Regions from separate parts of the Desulfobacula toluolica Tol2 genome, predicted to be linked through region 2. Evidence: riboswitches for the same ligand, from Rfam matches in the RefSeq annotation. Region 2 holds a riboswitch; each other region holds the start of a gene.
The links. A riboswitch is a leader RNA that binds a small molecule or an ion and turns the genes downstream of it on or off. The one in region 2 is predicted to bind cobalamin.

Region 1: another riboswitch for cobalamin. It lies ahead of thiC (phosphomethylpyrimidine synthase ThiC); the one in region 2 lies ahead of TOL2_RS18300 (TonB-dependent receptor plug domain-containing protein).
Region 3: another riboswitch for cobalamin. It lies ahead of TOL2_RS22230 (cobaltochelatase subunit CobN); the one in region 2 lies ahead of TOL2_RS18300 (TonB-dependent receptor plug domain-containing protein).

What each region holds. Positions count from the first base shown of each region.
Region 1 is NC_018645.1:4,648,227-4,651,509, forward strand. Features, by position in the region: gene cobT (nicotinate-nucleotide--dimethylbenzimidazole phosphoribosyltransferase) at 1-634, opposite strand, end outside; gene thiC (phosphomethylpyrimidine synthase ThiC) at 640-1,944, opposite strand; cobalamin riboswitch at 2,031-2,210, opposite strand; gene TOL2_RS21130 (aldehyde ferredoxin oxidoreductase family protein) at 2,446-3,283, shown strand, end outside.
Region 2 is NC_018645.1:4,014,799-4,018,081, forward strand. Features, by position in the region: gene TOL2_RS18290 (tetratricopeptide repeat protein) at 1-236, shown strand, start outside; gene TOL2_RS18295 (sirohydrochlorin cobaltochelatase) at 296-1,087, shown strand; cobalamin riboswitch at 1,412-1,596, shown strand; gene TOL2_RS18300 (TonB-dependent receptor plug domain-containing protein) at 1,732-3,283, shown strand, end outside.
Region 3 is NC_018645.1:4,967,093-4,970,375, reverse strand. Features, by position in the region: gene TOL2_RS22230 (cobaltochelatase subunit CobN) at 1-1,339, opposite strand, end outside; cobalamin riboswitch at 1,457-1,633, opposite strand; cobalamin riboswitch at 1,847-2,032, shown strand; gene TOL2_RS22225 (TonB-dependent receptor plug domain-containing protein) at 2,270-3,283, shown strand, end outside.

The sequences.
Region 1 (3,283 bases), 630 kb from region 2:
TCTTATCATCAATACCGGTCCCGCGGCCCGTAAGTTTTTCAACTTCAATTCCGGAAAAGGCGGCAATAATGGCGGAAGAAGGTGTTGTGTTGCCGATCCCCATATCGCCGGTTCCCAACAGATCAACCGGCTCCAGAGCCTCAAGTTCATTTACGATTTCAATGCCTGCTTCAATAGACAAAATAGCCTCTGCCCGTGTCATGGCAGGTTCTTTTGTGAAATTGGCGGTCCCGTATCTGACTTTTTTATGAAAGATGGGCAGGTCCGGTGCAAAATCATGATTTACCCCTATATCAGCCGCTTTAACAATAGCACCCGCATGTTTTCCAATGACATTGACCGATGCCCCGTTATTGGCAAAATTATAGACCATCTGGGGGGTGACGTCAGCCGGGAAAAGACTGACCCCTTCCTGGGTAACCCCGTGATCTCCCGCACAGGTAATGATCCGTTTATTTGAAAGATTAACATTAATGGTGCCTTTTATTGCGGCAAGCCTTGCTGAGATATCTTCCATGATGCCAAGACTTCCAACCGGCTTGGCCTGATTTGCCAGCCGTTCTTTTGCCGAATGAAATGCATCCTCATCAAGTGTTTCATCAATGGATAAAATAGTCTGATCTAATAAGCTCATAATACTTACCTCTTGTCTGTAATATCCTTCTCAAATATTTCCATGCCTTTTTTCATGGCACAAAAATCCCCGCACATGGTGCAGGTTTCTTGTTGGGCAGGCGCACGTTCCTCACGGGTTTTTCTGGCAATTTCAGGGAATAACAGATATTTTTCCAGATCATTCCATCTCATGTCCCGTCTTGCCATGGCAGCCTGTTTTTCATTTTCCCGCCGGTCAGGGTATTTGGAAATATCCCCGATACGGGCTGCAAGCCGAGTGGCCCTCACGCCTTCTCTCACGTCATTGACATCCGGCAGGGCAAGATGTTCGGCAGGAGTGATATAACAGATCAGATCCGCGCCAAACCGGGCGGAACTTGCCGCACCAATGGCGGCGGTGATATGATCGTATCCTGCGCCGGTATCGCAGGGGATGGGGCCTAAAACATAATAAGGCGCATTGCCGGACATGCGTTTTTCCAGCATGATATTGCCTTCAATTTCGTCCAGGGGGACATGGCCCGGTCCTTCCACCATCATCTGGCAGCCCTGATTCCGACCGATTTCCGCCAGTTCGCAGTTGATGATCATTTCAGCCATCTGGGCACGGTCATGGCTGTCATGGATGGCACCGGCCCTGATCCCGTTGCCTAAGGAAAGAACGGCATCATATTTTTTCATCAACGCACACACACGGTCAAACTGCTCATACAAGGGGTTCTCTTTTTTATTGATATCCATCCAGGCCACCATATAGGTTCCGCCCTTGGATGCCAGACCGCCATAACGAAATCCCTGTTTTCTTAAGCGTTCAATGGTGTACTGGTTGATCCCGCAATGAATGGCCATAAAGCTCAAGCCGTCATCCAATTGCTTTTCAATCAGGTCAAACAGGTATTCAGGATCTAATTTTGCCGGATTTTTGTATTTGCGGATGGCTTCTTTAAATGCCTGGTACAACGGCACATTGCCCACAGCAAGATCGGTATTGGCCAGAACCGTTTGCCTTACGTTATCAAGATCCCCGGCGGCAGACAATTCCATTAAGGTGTCAGCCCCTTCTTCCTGGGCAGCCTCTGCCTTTGCCACCTCAAGATTAACATCACAGATATCTGAAGAGGTTCCAATGGAAGCGTTCACCTTGGTGCGCAGGCCGGTTCCAATTCCGGTAACCTTTTGCCCGGGGCGCTTGGGATTACAGGGGATAACAATTTCACCCTTTGCCACATGATCTAAAATAAAGGATTCAGACAGCCCTTCGGTCCGGGCTATAATTTGCATCTGTTTTGTGATGGTGCCCTGACGGGCATGCTCAAGCTGTGTTGTCATAGTTTCCTCGCTATAAAATCTCCTGTAAAACCCAAAAAAAGCTTTGCAAGAGATGAGTTCTTACAAAACCTTTTACCATCAGATTCTACAATGATTTTTACCTGGCTCGTCTTCTGACTTCCGGCATTAAACCTGTTTTTTTAGCCTTCCCGTTTTCACAGTGGCCTTTACAAAAAAAAACAGATGTTTCCGGTTACAGCGGCGGGACCGTCACGGAGTTTCACCGTGTTCCGTTTGCCAAGGCAACCAACAAAATATGAACACTTTTTATAGAATACGGCAGATGAAGTCAATATTTTACAAAAAAAATAATTTACTTTATTTCTGCTGGACTTGATAAAATGCCCATGTCATATAAAAGAGTGGGGTCTTCATTGAACAACAAAAGGGTCTTGTTGTGGATATGACAAATTTTTAAGCTGAACTGGAAAAAATCTCGCCAAGTCAACATAAAAAAAACAATTAATCATCATTTTTTATCAACCAGCCAAGGAGGAAAAAATGGGGAAATTATTAAGGGTTAACACCCAAAACAAAACCTTTGGGTTTGAACAAGTTCCCAAAGCTTATGCAGGTCTTGGGGGCCGGGCGCTCACATCCAAAATGATTCTGGATGAAGTGCCTGCAACCTGTCACCCGCTTGGAAAAGCAAACAAATTAATCTTTGCACCCGGCATTATGTCCGGATCTCCTGCCGCAGATTCAGGACGGCTTTCAGCAGGAGCCAAATCGCCTCTTACAGGCGGCATCAAAGAGAGCAACGCAGGCGGACTTGTTTCACAGAAACTGGCCAAACTGGGGATCACCGCCCTTGTTCTGGAAGGCAAACCCCAAACAGAGGGTTACAGCATCATTGTCATCAATAAGGATGAAGTTGAAATCCTTGATGCAGGCCATCTTGCGGGCAAGGGCAATTATGAGGTCATGGAAAATCTATGGCAAAAATATGGCAAATCAGTTGGAGTCTTAAGCATTGGCCAGGCAGGCGAACAATGTTTGAAGGGCGCAAGCATCCAGCAGGCCGACATGAACGGGAGACCGGGACGTGCCCACGGCAGAGGCGGTTTGGGAGCGGTTATGGGGGCAAAAAGAATCAAAGCCATTGTCGTGGATGATAAGGGTGCAGGACGTCTTGAAATAAAAGATCCGGATGCCTTTAAAGCAGCCAATAAAAAATGGGTGGACATGCTCAGAAAACATCCGGTTACAGGACAAGGCCTTCCCGCACTTGGTACGGCAGTATTGGTAAATGTCATCAATGAAGCAGGCACCCTGCCAACAAAAAATTTCAGGTCAGGCCGGTTTGAGCATGCCCAGGACATCAGTGGGGAAAAAATGG
Region 2 (3,283 bases):
ACGCATATGAAACGCTGGCAAAAAAAATGCTTGAACAAAAGACGGCCTCAAAAAACGATACCCCGGGCCAGGTATGGCTAATGCTTGGGTATTGCGCCATGAATGATCACCAGCTTACCCGGTCGCAGAAGGCTTTTTTAAAAGCATCCAAGTATAAAAAACAGCAAAAGTCCGCCCAAAAAGCCATTGCCTTGATAAAGGCAATGCAAACAAAACAGAACTGTCAGGTAATGTGAAATCATAATTTTGTTCATCAGGCGGCAGTTTCAAAAAACAAAAAAAGGATATTACAGCAATGACCAGTAAAAAAAATACAAATAAAGATGTTCCCATTATTTTAACTGCATTCGGCACCACTGCACGGGCATTTTCAACCTATGAAAAAATGGGCCAGGTGTTTGAGGCCACATTTCCGGAACATAAAATTCACTGGGCCTATTCCTCGAGAATGGTAAAATGCACCATGAAACGCAAAAAACAGCTTGATTTAAAAGATCCCATTGAAATGGCCCAAATTTTTGCCGAGCAGGGCCACCAATGGGTTGTCATGCAATCACTGCACATGATCTGCGGTCATGAATTCGACCGCTTAGTCACGGAAAGAAGCCATGCAAATATCCGCTCCTCCATTGGCCTGCCCCTGCTGACCTCTTACAATGACTATGAAAAAGCAGCTCTTGCCCTTGAGCCTATGTTCCCAAAAGATAAAGATGAGGCCGTCATCCTTGTGGGCCACGGTACGGACCACCCTGCATGGACTGCCTACCCTGCCATGGAAGCCGTGCTTCGCCGACACTATGGCAACCGTATATTCATAGGTGTGGTGGAATATTTTCCAGATATGGACGATACCCTTCAAAGAATAAAATCTGCCGGGTATAAAAAAGTCTGCCTCATCCCCTTAATGCTGGTGGCAGGCGTCCACTTCAAGGAAGATCTTACCTGCGAAGAAGACTCCTGGCAGAAAACCTTTGAACGAAACGACATCCAGGTCTCAGTGGTTGATCACGGCATCGGTTATATTGATGGCATTACAAAAATATTTTGCGACCATATATCAGATGCATTGGATGTTATACCATTGTAATACCGAATGTGTTTTACCCAAAAAATTCTGAACAAAGAACTATAACACTCGATATTTGAATAAAATGAAACATACACTTAAACAAGGACTTCTTATTTTTTACCTGATATGGGGCTTGTTTCTCTTTGATCATGTTTTTTGATGAAAACAACAAATTGATTCAGCATCAGAAATCCGTCACACAGGCAACTGACAGGCAAGGTTTAAAAATTTATTAAGCTCTCTCTGATAGAAAGTTAATAATATCAGGCTAAAAACGTGCGTGAAAAATTGAGGCCAATAAACACAATTTGTTTTTAACTTGACATTTCAAAGTTATTAGTTAATATTTTTTCCCGTTCAGGTGCTTAAAGCATTTAGCACAATAGGGAACCACGTTGAAATCGTGGACGGGCCCACCGCTGTAATCGGGGACGAACGCTGCAGTATACCACTGACCAAATGGTTGGGAAGGTGTGGCGCAAGATTGATCCGTTAGTCAGAAGACCTGCCTGAACATAGAGGGTATAAACTTTGAGGACGAAGTGACCCTTGTCAAATATCTAAGGATAAAAAAGGGAAATCCCTGGAATGAATAATTATTCAGTCCGGGGATTTTTGTTTTTCCGGACAGGCAATTTTACTTGTTTATAGGAGGTTTTTTCATGTTTAAGCATAGATTTGTTAAGTTGTTTGCAGTGTTATTGTTTATGTGGTCACTGCCTGCCTGGAGTGAAGAAATAGAACAGTCGGAAAAAAAGACGTCGATATTAGACACGATGGTGGTAACTGCGGGAAGAGTGGAAGAAAAAAAAGAGGATGTCACCACCAATATTACAATTGTGACAGAAGAAGAGATCCAGCAGTCTTTTGCCCAGGATCTGGGTGATTTGCTATCCAAAAAAGGGTTTATGATCCGGGAATATCCCAATTCACTTGTTTCAGTGGAAATCCGTGGTTTCAGGACTGAAACCCATGGTAATGATCTGGCCAGTCATGTTCTTATTCTGATCAACGGACGACGGGCCGGAACCGGAAATCTGGCAAAAATAATGCTGGGTAATGTGGAGAGGATTGAAATCATCCGTGGACCTGGGTCTGTCCAGTATGGTGCTTCTGCCATGGGCGGGGTTGTCAATATTATTACCAAACAAGGGGCCGGCAAACCTTCATTCTATGCGGAAGGAACTTTAGGCAGCTGGGACTATCAGCAGGCTTCAGCCGGAGCTTCCGGCCAGTTCAAGGCTTTTGACTTTTCATTTGATGCCTCAAAATCATCTCAGGATGATTACGACACTGCCAATGGCGACAAATATTACAACACGGGATTTGATTCAAAAAAGAGAGTTAGTTTCAATACCGGCTGGACGTTTGCGCCTGAAAACCGGATTGGATTCAGCTATACCGGGTATGAAGGTGATGGCATCGGAAATCCTGACTATCTGAGCAATAATGATTTGGACAATTATGTGGACCATGCCATCAAAACCTTTGATTTGGTTTATGATGGGCAAACAGCTGATGGATTTTTGATATGGAACCTGCGCTATTTTAATGGAAAAGATGAGTACGAAACCTTTGATCCGGAAAATTATGGCAGCAATAATTCCTACTTTAGAGATACAGATCAACAGGGTGCGCAGGCACAGCTGACGGCTAAGTGGGATTTCGCCCATATCACAGCCGGTGCTGACTGGACTAATTATGCCATCAGCAATACCTATACCATGGCCGGTGAAGAAAACACTTATGACAACCCGGCGGCATTCCTCATGGCAAAAATCAAACTGATGGACAACAAATTGATTCTATCGGCAGGGGGCCGTTATGATAAATATGAAATCGAAAGTGATGATGGTCAAAAGACTGATGAAACCAACTGGTCCAGCAATTTAGGAGCAGTCTACAAACTGGCACCAGGGTTAAGTGTACGGGCCAATTTTGCCGAAGCATTCAGAATGCCAACCGCAGACCAGCTTTACATGTTTAATGATTACAGCGCCTGGGGGTTTGGCATCTGGTCTGGAAATCCGGATCTTAAACCGGAGGAAAGCAAAACATATGAAATAGGCATGGATTTTTCAAGAGCAGCCTTTTCTTGTGGTATGACCTATTTCTACACGGATTTTAAAAATAAGATTGATTATTCTTATATCCCGGCTGAAGACCTTACCCGTTATGAAAATGTTGAAGGTGCCACCATTTCAGGCATTGAAG
Region 3 (3,283 bases), 950 kb from region 2:
GCAGCCCACCACCTTTGGACACGATTTCATCCACCGTGGTCCATCTGAATTCTGAAAATGCTTTTTTTTCAAAAACAGCGTTTTTCAGAGCCAAACCCTCAACCGGGCAATCCTTAATATCATATCCGGCCGCACCCAATGCCCTTATAGTTGCCCCCAGGCTTTCAAATGTATCCAGGCCCACGGCCATGCCCACGGTGGATTCCACTCCTTTGCAGGGATTGTTGTGAAGCACGATGGTGATTTTTTTTTCGTGATTGGCCTTTTTTTGGAGAATTCGCCATCGCCGGATACGTTTTACCAGTGATTCCAGGCGTTCCTGTACAGGTTCAAACCGGTATTCGCCTGTTCTTGCGCCTTCCCCGGGGTCTTCCACACAGGCTGCCATGGTGGGTTCTATTACCCCGTTCATTTCCGGCTGGGAAAGGGAATAAATCATGCTGTGGCTTTTAAGGCCTGCCGGGTCTGCCTTCCACTGATCGACAGAGTGAGCATAGGATTTGATAAGCTGTATCACAGGAATGTTCAGGCTGTTTAAAAATTTTCCGTCTTCAGGCCGGGCAAGGAATCTTCCCGCAAGCAGGTTGAGCAAAATATCAGGCCGGATATCACCGGCTTCAAACAGTCTCATCCAGTCATACGGGTTTTTAGACGTGGCATTGCTTTGTTGATCATATGAATCCGGAGCATGGGCCTCGCCCCGGGTAAACACACAAAAGGGTATCAGGTCGTTTGTTTCAAGAATCCTTATCAGGGCGTCTATTTCTTTTGTGTTTTCTTCAATAATCTGGTTGTAAGCGCAGACAATCCCTGCACATCCAAAAGGAATAAAGTCCGCCTTTTTGCTAATATACCAGTTCATATACTCATTTGCAGTTCCAAACCAGGTATTTGCTGAAGGATGATACACGCCGCAGGTGGCAACGGTTTCAGGATCATTGAATGAGACCGGAATGTTGCATAAGGATGCAATAAAAAGCATGGCATTGATAAAATTGTTTTCATGGGGCAAATTAAGGTATTCATGAACCTTAAGGGTTTCTTGTCGGGTAAAACTGGAAAAATCATCCGCCCCTTCTTCACTGAGCAGCATCCGGTGTTCAAAGGATCGGGCTTGATCCAGAACCTGCCGGAATCCGGGCAATGCCTTGGTCACCTCTCCCATGAACACATCCCCGTGGATGGTTTGCCGGCTGTTCAATCCTTCCGGATCTGATCCCTGCCTGAAAAACATGAGATCAATCCCCTGATCTTTCAACCTGGCAGCAGCTTTCTGCCAGAGTTTTTTTGAAAACATATGGGTATAGCAATAAACAATTTTTAACGGTTTTTTTTCCATTCTCACATTCCCTGCCCAAAAATAAAAAATCCCCGAACCGTAAATAATTTACGACCCGAGGATGTCCCTTTTTTATCCAAATAGATCCGATGAAAAACCGGCATTGCCGTACACGGTTTTCCTATGTTTTACCAGGCAGGTATTCTGACTTTCGGATCATCCTCATGCTGCGCCTTCCCATTATATCAACAGTGGCATATTGCAGCATTTGTCCCCGATTACAGCGGCGGGCCCGTTTTCGAATTACACGAAATTCCCTATTAAGCCGATGGCACCAGATAAAATTTACTCTGTGCTACAAGACAAATAAGAAAAAGTCAAGCATAATTTCAGTATAAACAGCGTCGTTTGTTTTATCCATTCACCAAGCTTTTAATATATTGACAACAATTGATAATACTCGAAAAAAGCCGGATGAACATAATGATTCAAAATAAATGAATGCTTTGTTTGATTAAAAAAAACAATTTTTAAATTTTATTTGACTTCATCTTTTTTTTCTTTTAAGTATTTTTACAATTTTCAGGTGCCCGACATGGGATAATATGGGAACCCTGTTTGAATCAGGGACGGGCCCGCCGCTGTAATCGGAGACGAACGCTGTAAAGAAACCACTGGCTGTTTTATGCCGGGAAGGAACAGCTACTAGGATGAACCGAAAGTCAGAAGACCTGCCTGGAAATAGGAAATGTCACTCCTCGTGGACAAAGGGATGGCACATGTGAATCTGTGGAAAAAATCAGGGACTCCCAGATCGTTTATTAATAAAATGATCCGGGGATTTTTGTTTGTAAAACACCCCGGTAAAACCGGGCGTTAGCCTATAAAGAGACCGTCCAGGTTAGACAAAGGGATGATACACTCAATTTTTTTGAGCTTTTTTTATCCCACCTCACTTTTTATGATGACGCTTGTTTTATGGAGGGGAAAATGTACAAACGAATACCCACACTCATGATCGTCTTGACCCTTATTGTTCCTGGCCTTTGTTTGGTCAACCCGGCAATTGCCGGTGAAAAACCTGCAAAATTGGATGAAATGGTGGTCACCGGCACCAGAAGTGAAGAAAAAATTCAAAACTTACCGGTTAAAATAGAATTAATTGATGCCCGTGAAATTGAACTGACCACTGGTGAAACCATTACCGAACAACTAAAGAAAAATTCATCCATCGGGGTGATTGAATACCCCGGTGCGTTAGCCGGGATCGGTATTCGCGGATTCAGACCTGAATTTTCAGGAATCACGAAACACTCATTGATTCTGATTGACGGCCGGCCCGCCGGTGCCACCAACCTATCCACAATTTTAAGTGACAATATTGAACGAATTGAGGTGCTTAAAGGTCCAGCCTCCTCGTTGTACGGTGGTGAAGCCATGGGCGGTGTTGTTAACGTGATTACCAAAAAAAATACGGGTGAACTGACGGGAATGGTGGAATTGGGATATGGCTCCTTTGATACCAATTTTCAAAAAGCCGCTTTGGGCGGCAGTTTGAACGATATTTTCGATTTTGATCTATCAGCCCGAAGATATGACCAGCAGGATGATTTAAAAATGGGAAACGGAGACAAACGCGCCAATACAGAATATATGACCCAAAATGCCGATGTAAGACTGGGGGCAAATCTTGGAGGAAATTGGCGGGTTGACATGGGGCTGGATGCTTATCAAGGACGTGATATTAAAACCCCTGGCGATATTTTTAAGGGTGATATCGAGTCCGGTCACAAGGATATAGACCGCCACGGATTTGACGTGACTGCTGAAGGCCAAATTACTGCCAGTCACCGCCTGGGTATCACAGGATACAAAACACGGGAACTATCTGAAAGCTACAAACACTATGCAGGCTGGCCTTCTGCCCCGGCTGATCCCTACCAAAGCTATGATTCTGAAATCAACTGGATCGGTTTACAGCTCAAAGATGAAATTACATGGCAA